3 regions of the Paenibacillus sp. AK002 genome follow, and region 3 is predicted to be linked to each of the others. Evidence: riboswitches for the same ligand, from Rfam matches in the RefSeq annotation. Region 3 holds a riboswitch; each other region holds the start of a gene.
The links. A riboswitch is a leader RNA that binds a small molecule or an ion and turns the genes downstream of it on or off. The one in region 3 is predicted to bind ZMP and ZTP.
Positions count from the first base shown of each region.

Region 1: another riboswitch for ZMP and ZTP. It lies ahead of rpiB (ribose 5-phosphate isomerase B); the one in region 3 lies ahead of purT (phosphoribosylglycinamide formyltransferase 2).
Region 2: another riboswitch for ZMP and ZTP. It lies ahead of M1D70_RS18875 (bifunctional 5,10-methylenetetrahydrofolate dehydrogenase/5,10-methenyltetrahydrofolate cyclohydrolase); the one in region 3 lies ahead of purT (phosphoribosylglycinamide formyltransferase 2).

Region 1 covers NZ_CP096377.1:6,482,335-6,492,525, forward strand. Annotated here, with positions in the region: gene M1D70_RS29305 (serine hydroxymethyltransferase) at 1-611, opposite strand, end outside; gene M1D70_RS29310 (TIGR01440 family protein) at 702-1,286, opposite strand; gene rpiB (ribose 5-phosphate isomerase B) at 1,367-1,831, opposite strand; ZMP/ZTP riboswitch at 1,946-2,027, opposite strand; gene M1D70_RS29320 (low molecular weight protein arginine phosphatase) at 2,135-2,722, opposite strand; gene M1D70_RS29325 (manganese efflux pump MntP) at 2,778-3,341, opposite strand; gene M1D70_RS29330 (L-threonylcarbamoyladenylate synthase) at 3,411-4,589, opposite strand; gene spoIIR (stage II sporulation protein R) at 5,164-5,859, opposite strand; gene M1D70_RS29340 (FtsW/RodA/SpoVE family cell cycle protein) at 6,103-7,284, opposite strand; gene M1D70_RS29345 (FtsW/RodA/SpoVE family cell cycle protein) at 7,590-8,777, opposite strand; gene prmC (peptide chain release factor N(5)-glutamine methyltransferase) at 8,917-9,807, opposite strand; gene prfA (peptide chain release factor 1) at 9,812-10,191, opposite strand, start outside.
Region 2 covers NZ_CP096377.1:4,280,614-4,290,804, reverse strand. Annotated here, with positions in the region: gene M1D70_RS18885 (TIGR03943 family putative permease subunit) at 1-678, opposite strand, end outside; gene M1D70_RS18880 (permease) at 786-1,796, opposite strand; ZMP/ZTP riboswitch at 1,951-2,030, shown strand; gene M1D70_RS18875 (bifunctional 5,10-methylenetetrahydrofolate dehydrogenase/5,10-methenyltetrahydrofolate cyclohydrolase) at 2,097-2,945, shown strand; gene M1D70_RS18870 (LacI family DNA-binding transcriptional regulator) at 3,241-4,233, shown strand; gene M1D70_RS18865 (glycoside hydrolase family 32 protein) at 4,414-5,916, shown strand; gene M1D70_RS18860 (sucrose-specific PTS transporter subunit IIBC) at 5,913-7,334, shown strand; gene M1D70_RS18855 (Cof-type HAD-IIB family hydrolase) at 7,587-8,387, shown strand; gene M1D70_RS18850 (MarR family winged helix-turn-helix transcriptional regulator) at 8,600-9,034, shown strand; gene M1D70_RS18845 (NADH:flavin oxidoreductase/NADH oxidase) at 9,154-10,191, shown strand.
Region 3 covers NZ_CP096377.1:4,126,430-4,136,620, forward strand. Annotated here, with positions in the region: gene M1D70_RS18080 (MATE family efflux transporter) at 1-906, opposite strand, end outside; gene purT (phosphoribosylglycinamide formyltransferase 2) at 1,225-2,385, opposite strand; ZMP/ZTP riboswitch at 2,468-2,548, opposite strand; gene M1D70_RS18090 (LysR family transcriptional regulator) at 2,609-3,484, opposite strand; gene dapA (4-hydroxy-tetrahydrodipicolinate synthase) at 3,596-4,471, shown strand; gene M1D70_RS18100 (ATP-binding protein) at 4,735-6,177, shown strand; gene M1D70_RS18105 (hypothetical protein) at 6,205-6,660, shown strand; gene M1D70_RS18110 (YdcF family protein) at 6,688-7,320, opposite strand; gene M1D70_RS18115 (diguanylate cyclase domain-containing protein) at 7,468-10,014, opposite strand; gene M1D70_RS18120 (GNAT family N-acetyltransferase) at 10,116-10,191, opposite strand, start outside.

The DNA of each region.
Region 1 (10,191 bases), 2.4 Mb from region 3:
CCGGCAATATGAGCCATATCGACCATGAACAATGCGCCTACGTCGTTCGCGATGGCAGCAAGCTTCTCGAAATCAATGATGCGAGGATATGCACTTGCACCCGCCACGATCAGACGAGGACGGTGTTTGAAAGCCGCTTTGCGGACTTCGTCGTAATCGATAAGGAACGTATCTTCCTGCACGCCGTACGCAACGAAATTGTACAGAAGGCCTGACGCGTTAACCGGGCTTCCGTGAGTCAAATGGCCGCCGTGGGCCAGGTTCATGCCGAGCACGGTATCTCCAGGCTTGAGCGCAGCCAAATACACCGCCATGTTCGCTTGGGCGCCGGAGTGCGGCTGAACGTTGGCATGCTCGGCACCGAACAATTCCTTCGCGCGGTCACGGGCGATATCCTCCACGATATCCACACGCTCACAGCCGCCGTAATAACGCTTGCCAGGGTAGCCTTCCGCATATTTATTCGTCAGCACCGTCCCCATGGCTTCCATAACCGCTTCGCTGACGATGTTCTCGGAGGCAATCAGCTCAATGTTGCTGCGTTGACGCTTCAGTTCCAAATCCATCGCTTCCAATACAGCCGGGTCATTCTTCCGCAAATGTTCCATCATGTTCATATCCTCCCATAATCAATCGTTATTTTCTCTTGCCAAGTCAAGACTACAAGTTTACCTAATGACTAAAGCGGGCTCTCATTCGAATCAATCGCACAGCGTGAAATCATCCCGCTGCTCGAGTCTGTACACGGCGCGTTCTCCGCCGATCAGCTTCGGCCGGGTGTAAGCCGCCGTTACGCGCGCATCGCCGATATAACGCTCGCTCGGCCTGAACGGAACCGCCACTCTCCGCAAATGCATGCCGATCAGCGTCTCGCCGATATCGACACCCGCATGGGCCTCAATGGATTCCGCAAGGCAGGGCTCCTTCATACTCCGATACGCCGCCGAGGCCATGGAGCCTCCCGCCCCTGGAATCGGTACAGCCGCCACTTCCGTCAGGCGCAGCTCTTCGAGCAGTCCCCGCTCCATGACAAGCGCCCGGTTCAAATGCTCACAGCATTGATAGGCTACAGCGAAGCCGAATTCCGCTTGAACCTCGGCAATGCCCTGAAGAAGCTGCTGCGCCGTTTCAAGAGCGCCGCCTGTGCCGATCCGGCGTCCGACCACTTCACTGGTGCTGGCTCCGATGACCAGCACCTTGCCCGGTCCTAAGGCTGAAGCTTCGGCCAGTTCGCGGACGATCCGCGCCGTCTGTTCGCTCAAGGAAACCTTGGAGATATCCGTCATGTCACAGTCCTCCCGATGATTTTTTTCACAGAAGATGCTTCATTCCATACGCAATAACCGCAGCAGCTTTACGCGTTGACCTATCGCGATTCGCTCTTCAGGTAACGCTCCTCGATGGCCTTGATCTTGTTCACGCGGCCGACATGGCGTTCGCCCTGGCTGAAATCCGTTGTCAGCCATGCGCTGACGATCTCGGCAGCAAGCCCGGGACCGACGACGCGCTCGCCCAGCGCAATCACGTTGCTGTCATTATGCTCACGCGTGGCTTTGGCCGAAAACACATCATGCGTCAGCGCGCAGCGGATGCCCGGCACCTTGTTGGCGGCAATGCTCATGCCGATTCCCGTTCCGCAGATCAGAATGCCCCGATCCGCTTCACCCGAGACCACCTTCTCGCACACCGGAAGCGCGTAATCGGGATAATCCACGGAATCGGAACAGCCGCAGCCAAGATCCTCCACCTCGTGTCCAAGACCCCGAATGACCTCCACGATCTCCTCTTTCAGACGAATGCCGGCATGATCGGTACCCAATGCAATTTTCATCTATGAAAAACCCCCTCGAATGTTCGCTTTTGCGTTTTAGCTTGTTTCATTATAACCCAAACTCCACGCAAAAGACGAAAAAAGAGCAGTCGGCGCACGTATTGTGCTCCAAATGCTCTTTGCCCAGGCGACCGGCCGTATATTCCGATGCTCCATCGTGGTTTCATCCACTTCGTCGCCAGTTACATCGGATTCATGTTTTTCACCTTCATCTTAAAGCAATACCCTGCGAAAGGCAAGCGGCTTTTTTAGCCAGATTGAGCCTGGATCCAGATTTACTCTTCGCTTCCGTCGAAGCCGATCCTATTTATGCTGATCCGCTTCCAGCTTGTCCAACAGACGGAAGAGCGCCGTCCGAATCTCCGCCGCCGTCGCCTCGTATTCCTCCCGCGAGCCGCCGAAGGGATCGGAGATATCGAAGCTCGGAATTCGCTGGCGCAGCTCGATCAGACGCTCCCGGTCGCGGTCGCTGACATCGCGGCCCAGCGATCTGGCCAGCTCGAGCGTTGCGTACAGGCTGTCCTGCTCCCGCAGATCATCCAGCACCCGCCGGTCATCCTCCACAAATTCCTTCAGCGTGTGCATCTTGTCGGCGGCATGCGGGAACTGCCGAATCGCATACTGCTTATGCGACTGGGTCAGCGTCAGAATCAGGTCTGCCCATTCCACCAGATTCGCGGTCAGCGGCTTAGATACCAAGCGATCTTGAATATCCTGGTCCCGCAGTATCGATTCCGCATGACGGGATACCGGCATGCCGTCTACGGCCGAGACGCCGGCGGATTGCGTTTCCAGCGGAATGCCCCGCTGTTTGGCGAGCTTGCGCAGCATTCCTTCCGCCATCGGACTGCGGCAGGTATTCCCCGTGCAGACAAACAATATATTTTTCACGGTCCCGTACCTCCCCGTTGTAGGTTGTTTTGGGATTATTGTAACAAATATTGCGTCAAAAGATAAACATCACGCCAAAGATGATCAAAATCAGTCCGCCCAGCATTTCGCCGTACTCTCCCAGCTTGTTGCTCACCTGACGGCCGAGCAGCAGGCCGAGAATGGACAGCAAACCGCCCACGACGCCGAAGGAGATCACGATCAGCAGCACATCATCCACGAACATCCCGAGCGAAACGCCTACCGAGAAGGAGTCGATGCTGACGCTTAGCGAAAACAACAGCATGCCCAAGAACGCGGTAGGATGAATGCGCTGACCTTCCCCGCCCCGCCAAGCATTATACAGCATATGCCCGCCCAGCAGGAGGAGCAGCCCGCCTGCCGCAAACCCTGTGACGTGCCCCAGCAGCATGCCTACATAGCGGCCGGCAAACAAGCCGGCCAGCGGCATAAGCATGTGAAACAACGCGATCATGAAGCTGATGCCCAGCATATGGCCTAAACGCATGCCGCCTCTCATTCCGACTCCGATACCAAGCGAAAATGCGTCTAGCCCGAGTGCAACCGCCATCAGCAGAATCGCCGCAAGCTGTCCCGATTGGACAGACGCCTCCAACATCCCCATTCCCCCAAGTCCCATGGTCTTGTACACCATATGCGGACAAGGGGGAAATCATGCTAAAACCGTTCAATCGGCATCTTCATGGACGTGGATGATGTGATGTCCCGCGGCCTTCAGCAGCCGGTTCATGACGGCTGCGCCAAGCCCCTGGTCCGGGCACGCTTCGGCCAGGATGAAGGTCGCGCCTTCTTCATCGAAGCGGCGCAGGCCGGCGTACAGCCGGCGGGCCGCTTCCTCCGGCACGGCCAGGCTGCCGAGCGAGACGGCAACGTCCGCAGCGTAGTGACCGATGTGCTCGTCGAACGACAGCACGCCGGTCACCTCACCGCGCCGGGCCGCCGCCTCGAGCTCGGCCGCGATGCGTGCCGACACCGTATCGGCACGCGGGCCCTGCACCACGCACATCGCACCCTTCGGTGCGTAGTGCGTGTACTTCATGCCCGGCGAGCGCGGCGCCGGGCTCTCCGCCTCCCCGGCGGCGCGCTGCAGCGCCGGGTCCTGACGCACGCTTGCCGCCACCGCGGCAAGCTGCTCGGCCGTGACGCCGCCCGGGCGGAGCACCGTGACGGCACCGTCATCGCCGACCTGCACCACCGTCGACTCGACGCCCACCCCGGCCGGGCCGCCGTCGAGCACGCCGTCGATCGCCCCCGCCAGATCCTCCAGCACATGGCTGGCCAGCGTCGGGCTTGGCCGGCCGGAGCGATTCGCGCTCGGTGCGGCAAGCGGACAACCGGCGGCGCTGATCAGAGCCAGCGCCACGCGGTGATCCGGCATCCGCACGGCAACCGTATCGAGTCCGGCCGTCACGCGAGGCGATACGGCGCCCGGTTTCACGGGCAGCACCAGCGACAGCGGTCCGGGCCAGAACGACGCCATCAGCGCCCGTTCCGTCTCGTTCACCTGCTGGACCAAGCCGTCAAGCTGAGCCAGCTCCGAGATGTGCACGATCAATGGATTGTCCGACGGCCGACCTTTGGCGGCGAAGATGCGCTCGACCGCCTCCGTATTGCCGGCGTCAGCACCAAGTCCGTACACCGTTTCCGTCGGAAAAGCCACCGTACCGCCCTGTGCAAGCACCTGGCCTGCTTCGTGCAGCGCCTGCTTCGCTTCCTTCTCCGACCCGAGGCCCTCCTTGGAGAGGGAGCTCGAGACATGCCACAGTTTGGTTGGTTTCGATGCAGCATTCCGGGAGCCTTGTTCCCGCTGCAAATTGCGTTCCTTGTCATTCCCGTTCTGTTCCATACCTATCCCAAGCTTTCTGTATATGAAATATATAAACATCCAAACGCGTTTTGCCTATACTCCAAAAGAAAAAGCGCTTCTCGTTCTTCAGTCCCGTGCCGGTTCCCATGGAAACCGGTCGCGCCAAAGAGAAAGCACTCTTCTAGAGGTTGTTCAAAAATTCCGCTTTTGATAAGAAAACCCCTCATCGAAGCCACTTCAAGGATGAGCGACCGCGATGCATAGGTAGGTTTTCTTGCGATATAGAATTTCATCAACTCCGTTGATAACTTATAAATCCTATATCTAACACGAAGCGAATCAGGAACCAGCTCGGCATCGAATCTTGAATTCAGCCGGGCCTAAGCAGATGCTTTCGAAGTTATGTTTCCTCCGGAAACATCTTAGGTGCTCACGTACCCAAAACGTACGCTCCACTCCTGACGTCCCTAGCTTCATCCAACTGAAGCGTTTTGAAAAAACGCACATCGGAAGCATTAGCTTCGGTGCTGAAAATAACCTTTTTTGAACACGTACTTCTTCATCCAAGTTTATCATACCCTGTCCGTATTGGAAATCCATACGCGGGATCATCCTAGAACAAGCTTGCCACCCAATTCCAGAGGCCCAGAAACATATCCCACAGGAAGAAACGGACCTCCGGCTCGCTTTCGCTTGCCTTCTTCGGCGCTTCCTCCGGAGAAGCGTCACCCGCATCGGCGGACACCGTTTGGATACCCGTCTCTACAGGCTGGGCTGCCGCATCCCCGCTGCCGCCGTCGATGAAGCAAAGCGGCGGGAACAGGACGCACCACCAGTTTTGTCCTTGGCCTTCGCCTAACGTAATCCGCAGCGCATCATAATCGCCCGCCGGATACACCGTGCCCCCGTACAATTTGGTCGGGAACGGCACGACGCCAAGTTCTACATGGTAATTGTAAGTGATTCCTCTTTTTCTCAGCTCTTCACCCACCAGCTGACGGATTTCCGGAAGATGCTGCCGGGTTAATGCCTTGGCGTCTTCCAGGCTTTGCGGGTTCTCCAGCTGCAGGACCCAAAGCTGCATTTGCTCAACGACCGCGTCACGAATCTCTCTTTTGACGAGCTGATCGGACGGGTTATCTGAATTCGCGAGAATGCGAAGCCGTATCGATTCTTGAGGGATCGGACCGCCGACAACGGAAGCATCGATCTGCTGTCCCTCCCAAGCCATGATGACCATAAACATGCAGGATAAGAGCACAACCATTTTTTTTACGATAATACGGAGGGTTTCACTATAATTTTTCATCTCGGACAACCGCCTCTCTATGAACGAAACTCTATGATGCTATCAGTATGTCCGCCTGAAAAAGATATAAACGTGGAATCTAGCAAATCGAAAAAAATTCATAGATTGGCGCATCACAACTTTGACAAAAAAAAGATGCCGTCCCCATGGGAACGGCATCTTCTCATATAAATGACGATTCGGTTTTGGTTATATTCATAATAACTGCACCCAGACCGCGGCGAAGTTCCACCCGACCATCATCTAAGCCTGCTGCTTAGCGGCCGCCGGGCGATAAGCATGCGGATCCGGCATATCTTCCTCCACTTCCTGACCATGCAGCTTGACGCTCATGGCGACCCCGAGACTCGCCATACTAATCACAAGGGACGTCCCCCCGTAACTGATAAAGGGCAGCGTAATCCCCGTCAGCGGCATCAAGCCGATAAACATCCCGATATTCTCGAAGATCTGATATAAAAACATGGCCACGATTCCTATGATTAGAAACGGCCCCGCACGCTCCCTGGATTCCAGGGAGATCAGGATCAGCCGATGGATCAGGATGAAATATAACAGAAGCAGGACGGAGGAACCGATAAAACCGAACTCCTCGGCAATCTGTACGAAGATGGAGTCGGAGTACGCATAAGGCACCCGGCCCGACTGGATCGACGACCCCTGCATGTAACCCTCGCCGCTCATCCCGCCGGAGGCGATGGCGAGCTTCGCATTCGTTGTATGATAGCTGGCCTTGGCGGTCGCTTTCTCCGGATACAGCCACGGATCAATCCGTTCCACCCAGTGCGGCTTCAGTATTTTCGATTCCAGCAGTTCATCATGATAATGAATGTAAGCCTGGGCGCCGCCGAAGGCCACTCCTGCCACCAGCACAAGCCCGATCAGCGCGTGGGAGAACTTGACGTTCCCGATCCAGAGCAGCCCCAGCAAAATGATGACATAGCTAAGCGCGTTCCCCAGGTCATTCTGAGCCATGACGAGCACGAAAGGCACGAACGCCAACAGTCCGATCGGAACGACGTCCTTCCAGAAGGACAGCAGCGGTTTGTTTTTTCGCACCAATACAAAAGAAAGAAATATGATCAGGATCAGCTTGAACAATTCAGCAGGCTGTATACTTAAACTGCCAATGTAAATCCAGCCTTGGGCGCCGTTAATATCCTTACCGATAAACATCACGAGGACCAGCACGGCTAAACCGCCTAAGTATATATATTTGGCATATTTAATCAATAACCGGTAATCCAGCAGGCTAATTCCGAAAAAAGCCATGAAGCCGACAATGTAAAAAGCAATCATGCGAATATGAGAGCCTTCGAACTTGGTGTCGACGGTCGTGCTGTATATGGACGTAATGCTGATACCCATCATCAAAACCAGTACGAAAACAATAACGTAATCCATCTTCTTGAATTTCTGAAGCATGCTTTGATCCCCCTGTGCCCGGAGACACGAACCCCCGGTTTGCCTATACAGGCATATAACGATTATTCGAAAAGAAAGTTTGCCTTGGCCTTTTGATATTCATCATTCCATAAACCCAAATCTGAAGGTGGCATTACGGTCAAGATTTTCAGGGATCCAGCGATGCAAGCCCCTAATGAATTATTCTAAAAGATTTTCACCGCTAACACAATTCGCGATCCTCTTTCCTGAATACCGGAGAAAAAAACAAAAGAGATGCTGCTTTCGATAGCATCTCTTTTGATTCTAAACTCTAATCACCCGCATTAAGCCTGTTTGGTTGGCGCGGGACGGTATGTTTGCGGATTCGGCATATCCTCCTCCACTTCCTGCCCGTGCAGCTTCACGCTCATGGCAACCCCGAGGCACGCCATATTAATGATGAGCGACGTTCCGCCGTAACTGATGAAGGGCAAGGTGATTCCCGTCAAAGGCATCAAGCCGATAAACATGCCGATGTTCTCAAAGATTTGGTACAGCAGCATGGCCACGATGCCAATGATCAGAAACGGACCCGCTTTTTCCCGGCTTTCCAGCGAAATCAGGATCATCCTGTGAATGAGTATGAAATATAACAGCAGCAGCACGGAAGAGCCGATAAAGCCGTATTCCTCCGCAATTTGCACAAAAATCGAATCCGAATACGTATACGGTACGCGCGAAGATTGCACGGAGCTGCCTTCCAAGTACCCCTCTCCGCTCATGCCGCCTGAAGCAATAGCCAGCTTCGCATTGTTCGTATGATAACTTGCCTTCGCGGTAGCTTTCTCGGGCACCAGCCATGGATCGATCCGTTCCATCCAATGACCGCGGCTCTCCATGAGTTTCGATTCTTTAATTTCATCATGAAAGTGGATATAGGCCTGTGCTCCGCCAAAGGCAATGCCTGCTACCAGCAGCAGCCCGATCAGCGCGTGCGAAAATTTCACGTTGCCGATCCATAACAACCCGAGCAGTATGACAATGTAACTGAGTCCGTTCCCCAAGTCATTCTGAACCATGACGATGGCAAACGGAATGAACGTCAGAAAACCAATCGGTACGATATCCCGCCAGAAAGAGAGCCTCGATTTGTCCTTGCGAATAAGGACATAGGTAATAAATATGATCAATACCAGCTTAAATAATTCGGCAGGCTGAATATCCACGATGCCGAGATTGATCCAGCCCGTGGCATTATTTTTGGTTTGACCGATGAAGGAAGGCAGCAAAAGCGTGATTAACCCTCCGATATAGATGTGCAGCGCATATTTATTCCATATTCGATAATCAATCAAACTAAGTCCGAAAAAAGCCGCGAAGCCGAGGATATAAAATACCGCCATTTTAATATGGTGACCCTCGAACCCGGCGGTGTCTAACGTGGCGCTATATATCGACGTGATGCTGACGACCATCAGCATCAGCAGTACAAACACAATGACAAAATCAATCTTCTTCAACTTCTGAAGCATGCTTTCGGTCCCCCTGTGCCCGGAGCCCGTAAACCCCGATGTGCCCATTCAGGCAGAATAACCATCATTGGACAAACAAACCCATGTTCATTCTGCAGCCCGTTCTCTATATTTTAAAAGAAATCGGCCCCGAATACAATTAACGGAAAATTCCCAGAACATGCCGGTCAATCCCCGCCAAATCGGGTACCGTGACGATTTCCTCCCAGTGTCCTGCCTTACGCAGCAGCTCTGCTACATCCCCGGCCTGGCCCATGCCCAGCTCAAAAGCGATCAAGCGCGGCGGCGCCGACAGCAAGGGCAGCTGCGCCATCATGATCCGGTACGGATTCAATCCGTCCGGCCCGCCATCCAGAGCCGTCCGCGGTTCATAGTCCCGGACTTCCGGCTGCAGCTCCTCGATATCCTCCGCCGGAATGTACGGCGGATTGGAGACGAGGATGTCCGGCCCCATGCCGGCGAACGGCTCCAGCAGGTTTCCCTGCCGGAACTCAACCCGGGCGCCCAGCTTCTTCGCGTTCCGCGCGGCAACCTCCAGCGCATCGGGCGAAATATCGCTCGCAAACACATCCCATCCCTTTGACTGCAAAGCCAACGTGATGGCGATGGCCCCGCTGCCGGTGCCGATGTCGACGACCTTCAGCCCTCCATCCGGTCGCGGGGTAAGCTCCTGTCCGTACTTCAGCACCGCTTCCACGAGCAGCTCCGTTTCGGGGCGCGGAATAAGAACCGCCGGCGTGACGTCGAACGGCCGGCCGTAAAACTCCTGTTCGCCGATAATGTACTGCGCCGGAACGCCCTCCGCTTTGCGAGTGATTGCTTCTTCCAAAGCGAGGCGGCGGCCCTCAGGAAACGGATCCGTGAGCGCCATGTAATATGAGGTTCCCGACAGTCCGAGCACATGCTCCAGCAGCAGCTGCGCATTCCGCTGCGGCTCCATCACCCGCATGCGGTCTAAAAAAGAAGAAGCCTCCACAAAGGCTTCCCTGATGCTGCGCTTCGGCGTCAATTCAAATATCGTCCGCTTCAAAGCGTTATACTCCTTTTTCCATCATTTCAGCCTGCTCCGCCAGGGTCAGCGCCGAAACGATCTCTTCAATCTCCCCGTTCATCACTTGATCCAGCTTGTGAACGGTAAGTCCGATCCGATGATCGGTCACGCGGCTTTGCGGGAAGTTGTACGTCCGGATCCGCTCGCTGCGGTCACCGGTGCCGACTTTGCTCTTGCGCTCCCCGGCGTACTTCGCTTCTTCCTCTTGACGCATCATATCGAAGATACGGGCGCGAAGCACCTGCAGCGCCTTCTCCTTGTTGGAGTTCTGCGATTTGCCGTCCTGGCATGTAGCCACGATGCCGGTCGGAATATGCGTTACGCGCACCGCCGACTTGGTGGTGTTAACGGACTGACCGCCTG
Region 2 (10,191 bases), 150 kb from region 3:
TTCGTTCATATGTCCATCGCGGAAAACAAATCCTTGGACGGTGATGGCCTTCCCTTGAAAATGCTGTTTGTAAATATCCATGGCCCCTACGGTCTCCGAGAAAATGTCCGGCTCCACTCGGATGACGGGTAAGGTATATAAGCGCTTGGCCAGCTCCGCGAACTCCACGCTGTAGATGTCTTTGGGAACAAAACGCTCGTTCAGCGCGATGTCCTCCGCTGCCGTCTGGTCATCATTCGTTCCATGCTTCTCCATGCCCGAAACGGCGGGAGCATTCCGCTCCTCGGTTTTACGGCGAACATCGGGGTTCGGATAGGTGTAGATCATGCCTTTTTTGGCCGCCATATCGCTGCCGAGGGCTTGGTCCGGCAGGAGCAGGCCGAACAGCAGCGGCACCGTGAATAACCCGTAAACCGATATGTTTTTGATCAGTCCGCTGGGCAGGGGGTGCTCGCAATCGCACACCTCGCCGGAAGCTCCCGCAAGGGCGTGCCACAGCATGCCGAAAGCTATGAACAACAGCGGCACGGGACAGAGCAGAAGCAGGGTCTGCATATGGGGAGCCAAGTAATAGTCCAGCGAATTTGATGCGTTTAGATGCATGATATAGGCGGCAAGAGCTGCGATTAGCAGCGACCGCAGTATATAGTGGCTTCGCAGGCTCAAACTGGGCTTCACGTCCCGAACACCTCCAATCTCAAGTGGATATCCGAAGGCATAACAGCCTGAAGGTAGCGTTATTCCATCCGTTTTTGTGTATTGCCACTCCAGTTTGTTTACTACGCCTAACCGCCGAATAGCGCGTCGACGGCTACAGAGCCGATAAAGACAAGGGTAATCACCAGCAGGCTTAAGCCGATCACGAATTTGGTCTTGAAGGTAGCCGACAGCATGAGCAGGCTTTTGAAATCCAGCATCGGTCCGAGGACCAGGAAGGAAACCAGCGGGCCGACGGTAAAGGTGTGCGTGAATGCCGATGCCACGAAGGCGTCCGATGTTGAGCAAAGGGACAGGATGAAGGCAAAGCCCATCATGAACAGATAGGAGGCGGCAGGACCGTTCCCCAGAGCCAGCAGCTCCTCCCTCGGAATGAAGGATTGGATGCAGGCCGTGAGGAAAGCGCCCAGGACTAAATATTTGCACATCTCGATCAGCTCGTCTCCGGCGTGGACAAACATGCTTCTCCAGGTTTTGGGATGCTCATGCAACAAACGTTCCCCCTTGCTGGAGCCCTGTTCGGCGAACTCTTGAAAGGAACGCTTCAGGGGGCTGCTTCTTGAAAAAACATAGACGAGCAAACCCGTCGTCACCGCGACTGCAAAAGCCAGTCCCATTCGTCCGATCGTCACTTCGGGATGCGAACGGAAGGCCATGATCGTTGATGCGAATACAATGGGATTCAGAATAGGACCGCTGAGGATAAAGGTGACGGCGATATAGGCGGGCATACCTTTCAGCATCAACCTGCGAACGACCGGGATCATCCCGCATTCGCAGATGGGAAACAGGATGCCGAGCATGGAAGCGCCCAGGACGCCGACCACCGGATTCTTCGGCGTGAGACGCCGCACCCATTGCTCTTGTACGAACAGCTGCAGAAGGGACGACAGCAGCACTCCAAGCAGAATAAAAGGAAGTGCCTCAAGGAAGATGCCCGTAAAGACGGTTTTAACCTGCTGTAGGTCTTGGCTGGATATGGGGTTTAAGTCCCTCTGCAGCCATATCGTCAAGACCGGAATCACGAATACAAGCGGCAGTATAAAGGGCAGCATTTTGAAGATCGCCGGATATCTCATCAAGGCCTCCTGGAGCGAATTGTTCTTAGGACATTCTATGCTTGTACCATCGGCAACATACGTGATTTCAGACAATAAATCAAAAACTTTACGATTAAAGGGCGGCCGCATAGCCGGTGGCGCGAAGTCCAAAGTCGTGATATATTAAAAAAAGTTATCCGTGTGTTACTGGCGTAGCTTGGGTTACCAAGAGGGAGCACATGGGATCATATGCCGTACGCCTGGGCAAGAGGTAAGGAGACGTTCGAGTCGCCTTGCCTCTTTATGTTTTTTAATACAATGGCGAAGGAGCGGATTAGCATGAGTAAGGAACCCGTAATTTTGGATGGAAAAAAAGTATCCGATGATATCAAGGCAAAGCTGGCGGTGAAGGTACAGGAATTGAAACAGCAAGGGGTAACCCCTTGTCTGGCAACGATTCTGGTTGGCGATGATCCTGCCTCGGCAACCTATGTGCGGATGAAGGGAAATGCGTGCGAGCGGCTTGGCATCATATCCAAGAAAGTAGTGCTGGAGACATCGACAACGACGGAGGAGCTGATCGCCGCGATTCAAGCACTGAACGAGGATCCGAACGTCCACGGTATTCTGCTTCAGCACCCGGTACCGCATCATATCGATGAGCGGGAGGCTTTTGATGCCATCGACATGAAAAAAGACGTGGATGGAGTAACCACGCTCGGGTTCTCGCAAAATGCGTTTGGTTTCGCCGATTACCCTTCATGTACGCCGGCGGCGATTATCGCGATTATGGACTATTACAGCCTGCCGATCGAAGGGAAGCATGCGGTGGTGGTCGGACGCAGTCCGATTTTGGGCAAGCCGGTATCGATGATGCTGCTCAATCGCAACGCCACGGTTACGATCTGCCATTCGAGAACGAAGAACCTTGGGGAGATTGTGTCCCAAGCGGACATTGTGGTTGCGGCCGTAGGCAAGCCTAATTTCATTCAAGGGGACTGGATCAAGCCGGGTGCCGTCGTGTTGGACGCCGGTTACAATAAAGGAAATATCGGGGACTGCGATTACGAAGCCTGCGCCAAGGCGGCATCCGCAATCACGCCGGTACCGGCGGGCGTTGGCCCCGTGACGATAGCGACATTGTTGAAGCATACCGTCGAATCGGCCGAGCGAACCGTCCAAGCCTAGGGGAATGCACTTGACCATTTATATGTGAATTAAGGGTGCGCCCGTGAATTATCCCCTTCAAATCGCTGCGTGACCATGCAAAAGTCTGTGACGTGGAAGAGATAGGCCTCTGCCTATAGGCTTGGAACCCGCATTTCACGGACCCCTGGACGTCATGGTATAGTTAGGAATAAGCGAAATACGAAGGGGAGAGATTCATGTTTATACGAATCATGGCCTGTTGTGCGGGACAACAGGGAACTGCAGAGAATGATCCGTTCGACGCAGCGCTGCTAACGGTTCCGGAGATCTTGGCATGAAGAACACGATCGCCGATATTGCCCACAAAGCCGGAGTTGCCAAAAGCACGGTCTCCCGTTTCTTGAACGGAGGATCCGTCAGTCATGCGACACGCCGCAAGATTGAACAGGTTATTCAGGAAACCGGCTATATCCCGAATTCTTTTGCGCAAAGCCTCAAAGCGAAAAAAACGAGCATGATCGGCACCATTATGCCGCGTCTGGACTCCTTCTCCGCATCGCAGACTGTCGCCGGCATGGACGAAGAATTAAGAAAACACGGATATCAGCTTCTGATCATCAACGCAAGCCAGGATTTATCCAGGGAGATCGAAGCGCTGTATGATCTCGCCAGACAAAAAATATCAGGCATTATTCTGTTCGCCACGCAGGTGACGGAAACCCATCTTGCCGCGATTCAAGAGATCGGCATTCCGGTCATTCTGCTCGGACAACAGCATAACCATGTCCACAGCATGATCTATAACGATTATGCCGCAGGCTATGACATGGGCCGGTACGTGCTGTCGATGGGACATCGTCAAATTGCCTATATCGGGGTGACGGAAAAGGACGTAGCCGTCGGAGTCAAGCGGAAGGAAGGGTTCCTCAAAGCGGTAAGCGAGTATGATGAGGCGGAAGCGGTTCTCTACGAGAGTGGATTCAAGATGTCGGATGGTGTTAAGACGGCATGCTCCCTTTTTGAGTTGAACCAAACATTGCCAACGGCCGTGGTCTGCGCCACGGACAACATAGCGCTGGGCGTGATGAAAGCGGCGCACATGAAAGGCATCTCTATTCCCGACGAACTTTCCGTTACCGGATTTGGCGGTTACGACGTAACCGAGGTGATTCATCCCGGGTTAACAACGGTGAAATATGGATATTTCCAAGCGGGCCACCTCGCGGCACAGCATATTATGAAGCTGGTCAACGACGAGCCAGTGGATTTCCTGACGGTCATGAATTGCGAGATGATTCATCGGGAAAGCGTTGACAATCTGAATTAGGTATTTTATACTTCAAATAACGGAACCGGTTCCAATCCGAGTGCTTGCTTGGTATTGGAACTGAGTTCATTATTTTTACCTATGATTGGAACCGGTTCCACCGCAGTTGAATTTATTCGCGTGCACGCGCAGCATGATCTGTTTGATTTTTCGGCAAGACCATTTATAAGGAGAAGAGATATGGACAGAGAACTGAAATACCGACGCCTGGATCAGGCTTCTCCCGAAGAGCTTTCCTCCTTAAGGAAGAAAGTGCGATTAAGCGAATGGAGGCAGAAATTTCACGTACAGCCCATCATGGGCCTGATGAATGATCCCAATGGATTTTCTTATTACAACGGAGAGTATCACTTGTTTTACCAATGGTTTCCTCTGGGCACGTTTCACGGCTTGAAATACTGGTACCATACTTCCTCGAAAGACCTGGTGTTTTGGCAGAACCAAGGCATCGCTATTGAACCCGGTCACCCGCATGATGCTTATGGCGCTTATTCGGGCAGCGGTATCGTGAAAGACGGCAAACTATGCCTAATGTATACCGGGAATGCCCGGGATGAGAAATGGAACAGGCAATCGTATCAATGCATGGCTGTGATGGACCGCGACGGATCCATCACGAAGCTCGATAAGCCGCTGATTGACCATGTGCCGGACGGATATACCGAACACTTCCGGGATCCGAAAGTATGGCAAGACAAAGACAAGTACCGGTTCGTCATCGGTGCCCAAAGGGTTAATCAGACAGGTGCGGCTGTCGTCTATGAATCCTCGGATCTGTTGGTTTGGGAATTCAAGGGGGAGATACAAACCCGTCTTGAGCATTTCGGCTATATGTGGGAATGCCCCGACTATTTTGAATTGGAAGGCCAGGGCGTGCTACTGTTTTCCCCGCAAGGGCTGCTTCCGGAGGACGATCATTTTCGAAACATTTACCAATCCGGCTATATTTCAGGCAAGCCGCTCAATAGGGATACGCTGGAGTTTGATCACGGTCCTTTTTGCGAGCTGGACAGAGGGTTTGATTTCTACGCGCCGCAGACCATGCTGGATGAGAAAGACCGGCGCATCATGGTGGGCTGGATGGGTTTGCCGGATATCGGGTATCCCACCGATTCGCATGGCTGGGCCCATTGTTTGACGCTTCCGCGTATGCTTACGTTCCGTGAAGGCAGGCTGATTCAACAGCCGGTTCCCGAGCTTCAGGCGCTCCGCGATCATGCCGCTCAGGCAGAGGATACGCTTCACAGCGAAGTGAAGACTTACGAGGGGGTTCAAGGAACCGCATTCGAAATGGTATGCGAGTTCCAAGCCATCGAGGCGGACGTCGTTGGCATTGAATTTCGGGCTGGCGAAGGGGAACGAACCGTTATTCGATATGAATCCGGCAAACGGAAGGTTACGCTGGATCGCTCTTCTTCGGGTGCAACGATTGTCAGTGATTACGGAGCGGAACGATCCTGTATGCTGCCAACCGAAAGAAATTCGATCAAATTTCATCTGTTCGTGGACATTTCTTCGGTCGAGCTGTTCATCAACGATGGCGAAGAGGTGTTTACAAGCAGAATTTTTCCGAAGTGGAACAGCCGAAACATTCGATTTTTCGTACAGAACGGCAGTGCCGGCTTGAAGGTCGAGAAATGGGATCTGACCGAAGCCGTAAAAGATAAAGAAGGGGCTGAATGAACATGGCAGCGGATAATCGGGAAATCGCAAGGCAGGTAGTGGAAGCCATTGGCGGCAGGGAGAACATCGCTTCCTTTGCCCATTGTGCCACCAGACTGAGAATCATGGTTCATGATCAGAAGAAGATTGACCAGAAGAAGGTCGAGCAGATCGACAAGGTCAAAGGAGCCTTTTTCAACTCCGGGCAATACCAGATCATTTTCGGAACAGGAACCGTCAATCAGATTTTTGAAGCGGTCGAATCCCTTGGAATGGAGAGCACAAGCAAGGAAGAACTGAAATCTCAGGCGAAAAAGTCGGGGAATCCGTTTCAGCGGGCGATTCGTACATTCGGTGACGTGTTTGTGCCGATTATCCCGGTATTGGTCGCCACTGGCTTGTTCATGGGATTACGGGGGCTGCTGACCCAGGATACCGTGCTTGCCTGGTTCGGTGCGACGCCGGATGATATCTCGGCTAATTTCCTGCTCTTCACCCAGGTACTGACGGATACGGCTTTCGCTTTCTTGCCGGCCTTGGTGGCTTGGTCCGCATTCAGGGTGTTCGGAGGCAGCCCCGTGCTGGGTATCGTCCTGGGATTGATGTTGGTTAACCCGGCTCTTCCTAACGCGTACAGCGTGGCGAACGGTTCGGCTGAGGCACTCATGATCTTTGATTTCATTCCGGTTGTCGGGTATCAGGGCTCGGTCCTGCCGGCATTCTTCATTGGACTGCTGGGCGCGAAATTCGAGAGATTTTTGCGAAAACGCATTCCTGACGCCATCGATCTGATCGTTACGCCGTTTCTAACCTTGCTCGTTATGATAACCCTCGGCCTGTTTGCGATCGGCCCCGTGTTCCACTCCCTGGAAGAGGTGGTTCTGAACGCGACGACGTTCCTACTGGAGCTGCCGTTCGGTATCGCAGGTTTGGTCATCGGTTTCTTTAACCAGATCATTGTGGTCACCGGCGTGCATCATATTTTCAACTTCCTGGAGATCCAACTGCTTGAGAAGACAGGGAGCAATCCGTTCAATGCGATCGTGACCAGCGCCATGGCAGCGCAGGGTGCAGCTTGTCTGGCTGTCGGACTCAAGACGAGAAATAAAAAGCTCAAGGCATTATCCCTGCCATCGGCATTCTCCGCCTTGCTGGGAATCTCCGAGCCGGCGATCTTCGGGGTCAACCTCCGTTACGTCAGACCGTTTGTTATCGCCTTGATCGGCGGCGGCGTGGGCGGTTTCATGGCTTCCATCTTTCAGCTTGAGGCCACAGGCATGGCCATTACCGTCATCCCGGGCACGCTGTTATACTTGAACAGCCAGCTTCCTCTTTACATTTTGTGCAACCTGACGGCGATGGCGATTACGTTCGTGCTGACTTGGATGTTCGGATTCAATGATAAGATGCTTGAAGAGGTCCGCTCGGAAGCGAAATAAAGCCATATGAGAAAGGTCTGCCCTGAACAGGCGGGCCTTTTTTGGTCCGGATGCTGGTAAATCGTCATGGCTGACCGGCTTTCTTGTTCATTAAAATGGATATCTTGAAAAGAGTGCTCCCCTGCCCGTTTTTGGCGTTAACTGGACGTGGTCCCAGTAGGCTTGGTAAAATTATCGCTTGCTCTGAAATGCTTTTCATCATTTACAATACACTTATAAGCTTGAATATACGAAAAAGAGAGGCGAGCGTTATTGATGAAGAAGATCCTATTTTTTGATATTGACGGTACGCTGCTGGATCATGAGAAGCAGGTTCCGGCGACAACGAAGGAGTCCATAGCTGAATTAAAGAAGGCCGGCCATATCGTAGCCATTGCTACGGGACGCGCCCCCTATCATTTTGAAGAGCTGCGGGAAGAGCTCGGCATCGATTCTTATGTTTGCTTGAACGGTCAATATGTGGTTTATGAAGGGAAACCGATCTACGGTCATCCTCTGGCGGAGGATGCCTTACAGGAGCTGACGGAACAAGCCGTTCTGCTGGATCATCCGATTATCTATGCCGGCAGCGAAGCGATGAAGATGAACGTAACCGAGCATGTCCATATCGATTCCAGCTGGGGGGAGCTGAAATTGACCATCCCGGAATACGATCCGGAATATTACTTGGGCCGTGATATATATCAAGCCATTGTATTCTGTACCGAGGATGAGGAGGCCGATTACGTAAAAAGATTCGAAGGGCGGTTCGATTTCGTGCGCTGGAGCCCCTATGGAATTGACGTGTTACCGGCAGGGGGCTCCAAAGCCGAAGGAATCAAACAATTGATTCAGCTGCTGCGCATCGATCTCGAGGATACCATCGCGTTTGGCGATTATCTGAATGATCTGGAGATGCTGTCGTACGTGGGACACGGCGTGGCAATGGGCAATGCGCCGGAGATCGTGAAGCAGGCGGCCAGGCATGTCACCCGCGATGTCGGCCAAGACGGAATACAATACGGACTTCGAATGCTCGGTTTGCTGGGCAAGGAGCCACAGGAGATTAAGTAACGGGTTTAACGATAAAAAGCCAGGGCAGCGTGTCAGTCTAAACGCTTTTGCGGTGCGTGAGGACTGGCATGTATTTCCGTTCCGTATGCTAACGCCCCATCGCAGGTTTGACGACGGAAACAGGGACTTGCTATTATTAATAACTGACAGTGACCCGCTATATGGTACAACGAACCTTCTGGCGGAAATATACCGGAACAGGTGGAGGCCCTATGTCAGCCGATCAAACGCGACAACTCATCACAAGTTGGCTATCCTTGACGCAGATTCATGCATTGATTTCCAACGAGCTGGAACAAAAGCTCCAGCAGAAGCACGATTTATCGCTGAATGAATTTTACGTGCTGTTATTTCTGTCCGAGGCTCCCGAGCAAAAGTTAAGGCTTCAGCAGCTGCAAACGATGGTGGGGCTAAGCCAGAGTGCGATGTCGAGACTGGTCAGCCGCTTTGAAGCCAAAGGCTGCGGCGCCATGCAAAGGGCGATATGCGAGGATGACAGAAGAGGAATCTACACGTCACTGACTCCGATTGGCGAAGAGAAACTGCAAAAAGCCAAGAACACGGTCCAAGACGTGCTGGAGCAGCAATTCGCAATGCCTAAAATGAAGCATGGTCTGGAAGATGCATTGAAGCATATCCGAGGGTAACTAGATCGTTCAACAGCCATTCTTGACGAATGGTCTTTGTTTTGCTAATTTAGATGCATGTGCATGCATTTTTTTATAGAGAGATCAATATCATGAGGATAGAGGGAGCGTGTCTCTGAATGGAACATTTATTCAGTCCATACAAATTGAAATCGTTAGATCTGAAAAATCGGGTCGTTATGCCCCCGATGTGCCAATACTCTGTAACGAACAAAGACGGCATTGCCACCGATTGGCATTATTTGCATTATACAAGCCGGGCAATCGGCGGAGCCGGACTCGTTATCGTGGAGATGACGGATGTGGAACCGGACGGCCGTATTTCCGATTATGATCTTGGGTTATGGTCGGATGAGCAGATTCCCGCATTGGCCCGCATAGTTGAAGCGCTACACCAGCATGGCGCGAAGGCGGCGATTCAGATTGCGCATGCCGGGCGCAAAGCGGAGGATGCGGAAACGCCTGTTGCCCCATCAGCTATTCCTTTCGATGAGAACTCGAAAACGCCAAGGGCACTCACAACCGAAGAAGTTAAGCAGATGGTGGAAAAATTCCGCGTGGCTGTGCGCCGTGCGGTGAAGGCCGGTTTTGACGCAATTGAATTGCATGGTGCCCACGGCTATCTGATTCATCAATTCCATTCTCCACTGACCAACCGGAGAACGGATGAGTACGGCCAGGAGCTAACCAAGTTCGGCCAAGAAGTGATTCAAGCCGCAAAAAGCGAAATGCCTGAGGACATGCCATTAATCATGCGAATCTCGGCTAGAGAATATGTAACGAATGGTTATGGCATCGAAGAGAGCATCGCATTCTCCAAGATATATCAGGCTGCAGGCGTTGACATGTTCCATGTCAGCGCTGGCGGCGAGGGACCCATCGCGGCGGAAGGAAGACCGGGCACCCACGTTGCCTACCAAGTACCGCTAGCCAGACAGATCAAAGAAGCGCTGCAGGCACCCGTCATTGCCGTGGGCCGTTTGGATGAACCCGCCTTGGCGAATGCGGTAATAGGCAACGAAGACGCTGATCTCGTTGCTGTTGGAAGAGGAATGCTACGCAATCCGTACTGGACATTAGAAGCAGCAACGGTGCTTCAGAAGGAGATCGCGATTCCAGCACAATACCAGAACGGTTTTCCCAGAAAATCGAGATAG
Region 3 (10,191 bases):
CGCTCCGAAGTTCTGAGCAGCAAAAGTCGCCATTGTAATCCCGAAGGAACTCATCGGCTGCGTCGCGAGCATATCAATCTTCTGAGCCGCGGTATAAGCCGCAACGGCTGTTGCCCCGAGACCGTTTAGCGTGATCTGAAGAATGATGGCTCCGATTGCAATAATGGAGGCTTGGAAGCCCATCGGAAAACCTACCCACATATGCTGGCGTATAAATTTCCAATCGATGGACCAGTCGGCATTCTTGAATTGAAGGAGCGGGACCTTCTTATGAATGTAGATCAGACAGAGCAGGCAAGAGAACAGCTGCGATATAACCGTGGCAAGTCCGGCTCCGGCTACTCCCATCTTAAATGCAAGAATGAATAAGAGGTCGAGCACGATGTTCAGAATGCTTGCAACGACCAGGAAGAGAAGCGGGGTCCGGCTGTCGCCGAGAGCACGGAGCAGGTTAGCCAGCAAATTGAACAGAACGGCAGCGCCGACGCCCCAGTTAATGACGATCAAATACGAATACGCATCATCCAAAATCTCGGCAGGGGTGTTCATCATGACGAGGACGGGCCTCGTAAATATAACGCTCACGATGGTGAGGAATACCGTGAACACCAGACTGATCCATACGCTCGTTCCCACGCTTTTGCGGACGCCTGCGATATCCTTAGCTCCAAAACGCTGTGCGGTTATGATAGACAAACCAGCCGTCAAGCCTTGGGCAAAGCCGATGACAAAAAACAAAATGCTGCCTGTCGAGCCAACGGCTGCAAGTGCGTTCACGCCAATGGTACGTCCCACGATAAGGGTGTCTGCCATGTTGTAAAATTGTTGAAAAATATTACCGATCAAAAGCGGGATGGTAAACATGATAATCAGCTTGATCGGACTTCCTTGCGTCATGTCTCTCATGTAGATTCTCCTATGCCGTCAATAAACGTTCCTCTAGAGGTTTATTTGAAATATTATGCTCCAAGCAGCGCTTATCGCATCGAATGGAAACATTATAATGGGTGAGGGTCGTTTGTATTCTTGTGTATCTTATCATGAAAGAACATAAATTTCTCCCTATTTATTCCCGAAATCAAAACTAAAAGCAAGTACTCGAGATCAGAAGAGTTTGTACCCGATTTGGATCCTTGATTTTTCTATAACCGAAAAGGCCAACCGGTCATTTCGGTTGGCCTTTTCAACATGATGACATGTGATATCCCTATGGAATTCCGATGTTTATGCCTCTTCGACGGCAAGCTTATCCAATGCCAGCTTCGCGCGTGACCGCGCTTCTTCGACATCGCCGGCGCTTGACAGCGCGACTGCTACTCGTCTTCCGGCCTTGGTTACCGGTTTGCCGAACATGCGAAGCTGCGTATTCGGAACGGCCAGCGCTTGCTCGGCGCCTGTAATCGTGTAGTCTTCCAGCTCTCGGCCGGCTTTCAGCGGGCGGCTGGCTCCCGGCGTGATCAATTCGATCTCTGGTATCGGAAACCCGAGAATGGCACGGACATGAAGCGCAAATTCGGATAGATTTTGCGTGACCAGCGTAACCAGCCCAGTATCATGCGGACGCGGGGATACCTCGCTGAAGTACACCTTATCCTCGGCCAAAAATAATTCAACGCCGAACAAGCCGTATCCGCCAAGCTCGTCGGTAATCTTCCGCGCAATAAATTTAGCCTCCACGATTTGCGCTTCAGACATGTCGTGCGGCTGCCACGATTCGATATAATCTCCGCTTTCCTGAATATGCCCGATCGGCGCACAGAAGCTTGTTCCATTTACGGAGCGGACGGTCAGAAGCGTGATTTCCGACTGGAATGAAATGAATTCCTCAATGATCACTCTTCCGTTCTGCACGCGGCCGCCTTCCATGGCGATGTTCCAGCAGGACTCGATATCCCCTTCAGAACGGCACACGCTCTGACCTTTGCCGGAGGAGCTCATCAGCGGTTTGATCACGCACGGAAAACCCATGTCCAGGACAGCCTGCTTGAATTCCTCATAGGTATCGGCAAATCGATAGTCCGCAGTCGGCAGTCCCAACTCCTCTGATGCCAACCGGCGGATCCCTTCACGGTCCATCGTAAGCTTTGCGGCTCTGGCGGTAGGAATCACCCGATACCCCTCATCCTCCAGCTTCACCAGCTCCGAAGTAGCCAGCGCTTCAATCTCCGGAACGATCAGGTCCGGCTTTTCCAACTCAATAATAGCGCGCAGCTTCTCTCCGTCCAGCATATCGATCACATGGCTGTGATCGGCAACGTGCATGGCAGGAGCATCGGCATAACGATCGACGGCTACGGTTTGGACACCCAATCGTTGTGCTTCAATTACGACTTCTTTCCCTAGTTCTCCGGATCCCAGCAGCAATATTTTTTTCGTTTTGAACATCGTTGTTTTATCCCCTTTTCATAGTTTCAGAGACGATAGAAGCCCAAGAAAATAATAAAGAGGTAAGGGAAATAAACTCCCTTACCTCTGCCCAGGCGTACGGCCGTTGTCATCCATGTGCTCCCTCATGGTTCCCCATGCTACGCCAGTCACACATAAACCTATACATTGTTACATAAATGATACTGAATCTTTTCGTTAAATGCAATATCAGCCTGCGTCTTTAAGATTTAGATTTCAACATTTCGATCATATCCTGAAGCGAGTGTGACAGCCATTTCTTAGGATGAATGACAATCTGGATGTCCAGTCGAATGTCAGGGTGTTGAAAGGGAAGAATCGCCAGCTCTCCCCTCTTGATTTCCTCCTCTGCTACCATTCTCGGCAATAGTGAGATGCCGGTACCGGACATGATATATCTTTTGATCGCCTCGGGGTTGCCCAATTCCAAACCAATACGGACGGGAGCTCCACTGGCGCGCAGCACTTTTTCCAACATGATCCGGTAATTGCAAGTATCCTCGGTCATAATCCATTCGTAATTAGCCAGATGCTCCAGCTCGATGACGGGCAACCTGCGAAGCGGATGATCCGGATGGGCAATCAGATGGAGGGGCTCTTCCCGGATCGAGATCCAATTCAATGAAGTGTCTTCCGGTTTGTTCTCCAGAATAAGCCCGAGATCGTACTCACCCTCTCTTACCTTACTGACGATGCTATCTTCACGATCCGTTTGCAAGCGGATGGCAAGATCTTCATGCTCCTGTCTTAGCCGATGAAGGACGGATGGAAGAAAATATGCGGCAAGCGAATCGATCGTTCCAATCGATAAGACGCCCCCGCCTTGTTTCGTCAGCTTTTCCTTAGACTGGTGGAACAGATCCAGCATTTGGATAGCATACTTGAACAGCTCCTCCCCTGACTTCGTCAGGCGCAGGCCTCTGCCATACCGTTCAAACAGCTTGACGCCGTATTCCTTCTCCAGCTTCTGAATCTGGGTGGTAACGCTGGATTGTGCATAACCCAATTCGTCAGCAGCTTTAGTAAAGCTCTTTCGAACAGCAACCTCCCTGAAGGTTTGCAGATAGATCAGTTCCATCGCTCTCTCCTCATCAATAATATTGATAATAACTATCTATTATTATAGATAACACCGATCCCGATTCCCATGGTAAAGTAAAGCCACAATTCATGAAATGGAGGAAAGATCATGTTGAGTCCGCAAGATTTGAGAGGTATTTATGTTCCGGTGGTCACTCCCTTTTCATATGAATACGCATTGGATGTTCCGTCTTATCATCGTTATTTGGAGAATTTGTTATCCCATGACATTCAAGGATTGATCATCAACGGCACGACCGGAGAGGCGCCGACGGTAACTTGGGAAGAGGTCGTTCAGGTGATGGAGGAAACGCGAAAAGGTCTGGATGGGCGGCAATTGCCGGTCATTATTGGTACGGGTACCAACGATACGTTCTCCAGCATGAAGCGGACGGAATGGGCAGGACATATCGGGGCAGACGCGGTATTGGTGGTCACGCCGTATTACAGCCGCCCTTCGATTGAGGGCATTATACAACATTTCCGCAACGTCGCGGAGGTGGGGATACCGGTTATTTTGTACGAAGTTCCTTCGCGCACCGGAATTTCCTTACCGGTCGATGCCATTCGAAGAATCATGGAGATCCCCGGTGTCATCGGAATGAAGGACAGCACTGCGAGTACAGAGCTTATGAGAAGCTTGTCTCCATACGATACGAAGCCTGTTCTATGCGGAGACGATGTCCGCTTTCATGAGATGCTTTGTCATGGTGCATCGGGGGGCATTTTGGCGTCGGCCAATGTGAATACCGAGGCTTTTATTCGTGTCTATCAATTAGCTGTCCAGGGGGATTATTCTCGTTCCGAAAAGGAGTTTGAAGTGCTGCTTCCCGTTATTCATCAGTTGTTCGCAGAATCCAATCCCGCTCCGCTAAAATGGCTGCTTGCCAAGCAAGGCCTTATCTCATCCGACACCCTGCGCCTGCCGATGGGCCCCATTACGGATGAGCTCAAGCTATCTTTGGATCAAGCATTCAAAGGCTGAGAAACTTTAAATCATGGACGCAACAGGTTTCTCCTCAAGAGTGGCGGAACGCATCGCTTCCTTGCCATTCTTGAATGGATGATTCGATGCTATAGGGGGCTCATGCTTTCAATCAGCAGAGAATGGGATGGGTGATACTGACATTTTACACAAAAAAGAAATTCTGCTTAGATCTATCAATTTAAAGGATTGATGAATGAAATCGCCCCACTTATAATATGGGTACATTCAATTCCTCCCAGAAATTTGAAAGGAGACTTGCAGTGCTGCCCTATTCAACCCCTAATCATGATTTTGCCTTTGAACAATCTGTAATCGGTATGGCTTTGGTATCGCTAGATGGAACGATTCTTAAGGTCAATTCGGCACTATGTGATCTGTTGGGTTACTCGCCGCAGGAGTTAACTGCCGGGGCGCCGCAAGAAGAAAACAGCCTCCGTGGGTTATTGAATCGAGTGATTCAGAACGCTAGGGCTGCCCAGGGCCATCAGCCATTCGTCCCCCCGGTTGAATATGCTTACCGTCATCCGTCTGATCGCGAGTTATACCTTAGTGCACGCTGCAGCGTTGATCACGATCCGGAGCAGGAGCCCAAGGGATACTTGGTACAATTCGAGGATCGAACGCTGCTGAGACAGCTCATGAAACAGCTGGAGCAGAAGGAACAGAAGCTGAACGAGAAGGAAAATTCGTTTCTGCAGCTGCTGGAAGAGCTCCCTCTCTCCGTACTCATAACTAAAAAAGGCATTGTTCACTATGTTAATTCTGCCGGAATCCGACTCGTCAATGCGATGCACTCCCGTGACGTGCTGGGCATTTCAACCGACGTGATCGTCGACGCATCATATCATCACGCATTGATGAAACGCAGGGCAACGTATGCCGAGAGCGGTGAAATCGGAAGCGTCGATTACCTGATACGCTGTCTGGACGGGCAGGAGAAGATGGTCACGGGATTCACGTTAATCATACAATATGAAGGCGAGAATGCGGCCGTCGGCATCTTCAAGGACATCACGGAGCAGCGGATGGAAGAGGACCGCGTGATGCAATCCGAGAAGCTGACGACCGCCGGCCAATTGGCCGCCGGCATCGCTCATGAAATTCGAAATCCATTGACATCGATTAATGGATTCGTGAAGCTATTGCGATCCGCGGAACGCAGCAACGAGCTTTATTTTGAAATCATCGAATCGGAGCTCAAACGCATCGAGCTCATCGTCAATGAGCTCTTGGTGCTCTCCAAACCGCAGGGCGCCCACGTGAGCGGACCCATCGACGTGTCGGCCATACTGGATCAGATCATTACGCTGATGAAGGTGCAAGCCGCTCTCAAGAATATAGAGATCATTCCCCATTATCCACTGGTTCCGATCTATGTACAGGGCGAAGTCAACCAGCTCAAGCAAGTGTTCATCAATCTGCTGAAAAACGCGATGGAAGCGATGAATCACGGCGGAAGCATCACCTTGGACATTGTGCACAGCGGGCCCGAGGTGCAAATTATCGTGCAGGATGAAGGAGTTGGGATGACACAGGATCAGATCCAATCACTGGGACAGCCCTTTTTTACAACGAAAGACACCGGCACGGGACTCGGTCTCATGATTACCAAGAATATTATTCATAATCACGGCGGTACGATGAACGTGGAGAGCACTCCTGATCATGGGACAACCTTTACGATCCATTTACCTGCTTTATAATGCGTACATATATCGGAGGACATAGGCATGGACATTCAAGATTCAAACTTACATAAACAATTTGCAATAAACTGCTTCAATCAGGTCTGGGATATCTTGGAGAAGAAGCTGCGGACGCGGGAAGACGAAGAGAACATGATTCACATGTGTCATGCTTCCTTTTGGCATTGGAGCCGGGTGGCGGATCATACAGAGCGCAACCTGTCCATCGGGTATTGGCAGCTCTCCCGAGTATACGCGGTAACGGGTCAGGGCGATCAAGCACTGCATTACGCCAAGCGCTGCATCACGATCGGGTCATCGGCTAACCTCGAACCCTTCTACATCGGTTACGGATACGAAGCGGAAGCGCGGGCCTATCTGGTTCTGGGGAACAAGGAGCATGCATTGGCATCCAAGCAAAAAGCGGCAAGTTATCTCGACAAGGTAACGGATAAGGAAAGCCATCAGATGCTTGCCAACGATCTCGGAAGTCTGGACTAACACGCAAACTGCGCATGATCGGATCTTTTATCGAAAGGGTCTAGTCAGATGATAACCGATATAATAAAAGACTTCTCTGCATAAAAAGGGGAGCTTGCTTCTTACGCTTTGGTAAGCGCTCCGTGACGCGGGTGAAGGATTGGCTTCGAGACCCATATCTTCAGCCATCACCATCGCCCGCTTCATGTGCAGCGGATCGCTCACGATGAGATACGAGGAGAGCCCTGCCGCATCACCTATCTTGTCGGCATAATACAGATTTTGCTCGGTGATCGCCGAAGTCGTCTCTACCAAGATGTCCCTCTTGGGAACGCCGTGTTTGATGGCATATTGTTTGGCAGCTTCCGATTCGGCCACTTCATCTTCCGATCCGCGTCCTCCTGTAAAAATGAGCTTATCTACGTATTGTTGATCATACAGCCATAACGCATGATCGATGCGCCCCTGAAACACAGGCGAAGGTTTCCCCTCCCATACTGCGGCACCCAGCACGATCGCTGCATCGGAGGGAATATTCACCGTTCGCCCTGCATATTTCCAAATCGTGTATCCCACATTAACGGAATAAACCAGCATGATGGCTATCAGTCCCAGCACAACTCTCAACAATACGCGCTTTCTTCTACTTCCTGCTTTCCGCGGCTGCATCAATCGGGTCATGTAACACCTCCAACTTCCACTCGTTCAACTCCAGCCTTCATTTTAGCATCATATGTACAGGAATATAATACAGCAAAGAAGCCTGCGGCTCCATTATGGAGCTGCAGGCTTTTGATTATTCCAACTTCCTCTTGGTTCCAACGGACATCAATCCGTTTCATATCCATATAGCGTGACTCTGTTCTTCCCCTTGCTCTTGGCAATATGCATGGCTTTCTCCGTTTCGTCGGTCAAATGGGTAAGACTCAGCATGGAGGTAGGCGTTAGGCAAGCCGCTCCTACGCTTACCGTCATAAACCCGTCTTCCTCCGTGCGGTCTTTGGGGATGCTGAGCGCCAGGACGCCTTGACGTATCTTCTCAGCCAATTCATAGGTTCGGTCGGGATCGGTATCTTTGATCTTCAATATAAAGGTTCCGCCGCCGTAACGCGAAACGGCGGCTCCATAGTATTCACCTATGATTTTCAGTGCGTCGGCAATCCATTGCAAACATAAATCCCCGCCGTATAAACCATGAAGCGTGTTATACACCCGGAAATCATCGATATCGACCATCAACAAGGCCAGAGAAACCTGATTCTGAATGCATTCCTTCCAATCCGTCGCCAGTTCTTTTTCGAATGTTGCCGGATTGGGCAGTTCGGTCAACGGATCAGTTGTCACGTAGCTCTGAAGCTGGTTCAATACATCGGAATATACGCGATCGGGGCCTCCATCCGGTGTGCCCTCTCTCAAAATGACCATAATGGATGATTTGCGTCCCTGATGGATGGCTGCCAGCATATATTCAAGTTCGATTCCCTTTCCATCCAGCGTTTCGAACCAGCCGCTGCCGGAAACGAGTTGGGCTTGATTCTGATCCATCCGTTTGATCTGCTCTTTAAGACCCATGCGGGAATCATCGCTAGCTAAAGTGTATATTTCAACCTGGAGCAGTTCCTCGGGCCTCGTTGCGCCGAACAGCGTCTCGGCCCGCGAATTGCAATACACGATGGTTCCCGTCGTTGTCAGTGACAAGAAGGCTACGGGGGAGTGGCCCATAAGCTGCAAATACCGCTCCTCGTTCTCCCTGAATATGCGTGCATTCTGAATGGCCTGTTCTTTGGCTTGCCTTAATTGAAAATCGGTTTGCTTGCGGACAATCGATTTCAATTGGGGGAGAACGCTTAATTCCTGAGCCTTCCATGAGTATGAAGTGCCCTCCACCACCTGCCTCCATTTTTCGAACGATTTTCGAGGGGATAAACGTATCTTATCCTCTTCTTGTATAACGGCTTTGGCCGGATCGCCAGCCCAATCCACGATTTCAACAACCTCCGGCCGAAACCACATGACATAGTTTTGTTGACCTGGCGACAGGGCGAGATACAATACGCCGGAAGCCACATCCTTGAATGCTTTGGCAGGCTCATACTCTGCGCTGAGTTTCGAGCTGTGGTACGTATAATCCTCTGCTTGGGCGGATAACCAGCCGGCCAGCTCCATGACTTGCTTCGAGGTGGGCGTCGTGCCGTACAGCATCAAATTGTCCTGGTAATAGACGGCGGCACCGGTAGCGCTCATTAAATCCAGCAGGCCCTGCTCTTCGGTCTCAAGCTGCTCAAGCACCTGATAGACATCGGTGTTGCCGATGAAGATTTCGGTAAAACGGGCGGATAAAATTCGAAGCCTGAGCTCGGTTTGGTAATCGTCGAGCTGCTGACGTTGATACAGTTCGTTGGAGAAAAAGGATCCCAGAAAATTGCACAAGTTGCGGGTGCGGTGAGATACGTATTTTCGGCTGTAGTGATGGCAGGTGATTAATCCCCATAACTGGTTGTCATGGATAAGGGAGATCGTGGTGGTCGCGCCGACCCCCATATTATGAAGGTACTCAATATGAAGCGGCGACACGCTGCGCAGTACGGATAAACTGAGGTTCAGCGGCTTTCCGGTCAAAGGCTGCACGGTGGGGATAATCTCGACCGGCGTATAACCCACGTCAACAATCGTACGCAGCCAATTTCTCAAATACAGTTCACGAGCTTGCCGAGGAATATCCGATGCCGGATAATGATGGCCCAGGAAGGATTCCAGCCCTTGCTCTTTGGCTTCGGCAATCACTTTTCCGTTCCATTGATCATCGAATTCATACAGCATCACACGGTCGTAACCCAGAATGTCCTTCACGAGCTCGCAAGCCACTTGACTTGCTTCAACCCGATTCTCGGTTCGTTTCATCCGACTGAAAAACGTCTGGATCCATTCAAAATCATCCGTAAAGGGCACGGTATCTTCCGAAACCGGCTCCAGTTCCAGCAGAATAAGCCCTTCGCTTTCGTGAAGAATTCCGATAAATTCAATCGGCTCATTGGCAACCGAAATCGTAAGATTGATATATTGTAAGTCCGGTGTCGCTATTGCTTGAAGATCTCGGCGAATCATAAGCTCAAATTGCGTTTTTCCGATAAGCTCCTCAAGGCTCTGTCCCAACAGGGACTCGACGCTGATCCCGAGCAGCTGCTCCGTATTTCGGCTGCACTGCGCGATCCTGAAATCGTCGATAGGATTAATGGCAAGCAGTACGCCATGGGGCTGAATATATCCTGGAATGTGAATAGGTTCTTTTTCGCAATTGGTCAGGTCGATCGGTTCATCCGTTACATAATCGCCCTCCGTCAGTAACTTTCGATTAAGTGCATCCTGTTCAGTCATTGCTTATCAACTTCCCTTATTCACAGATTTAAAACCAAATGCCCAATGCATCTCATTGTTATAAAGAGATACATTGGGCACAGCATATTATAACAACAGTTCTATGAAATTGTACGCCATTCAGACTCTAGCATAGCATAGTAATACTCATCCCACCAAACCTCGCCTCGAGGGATA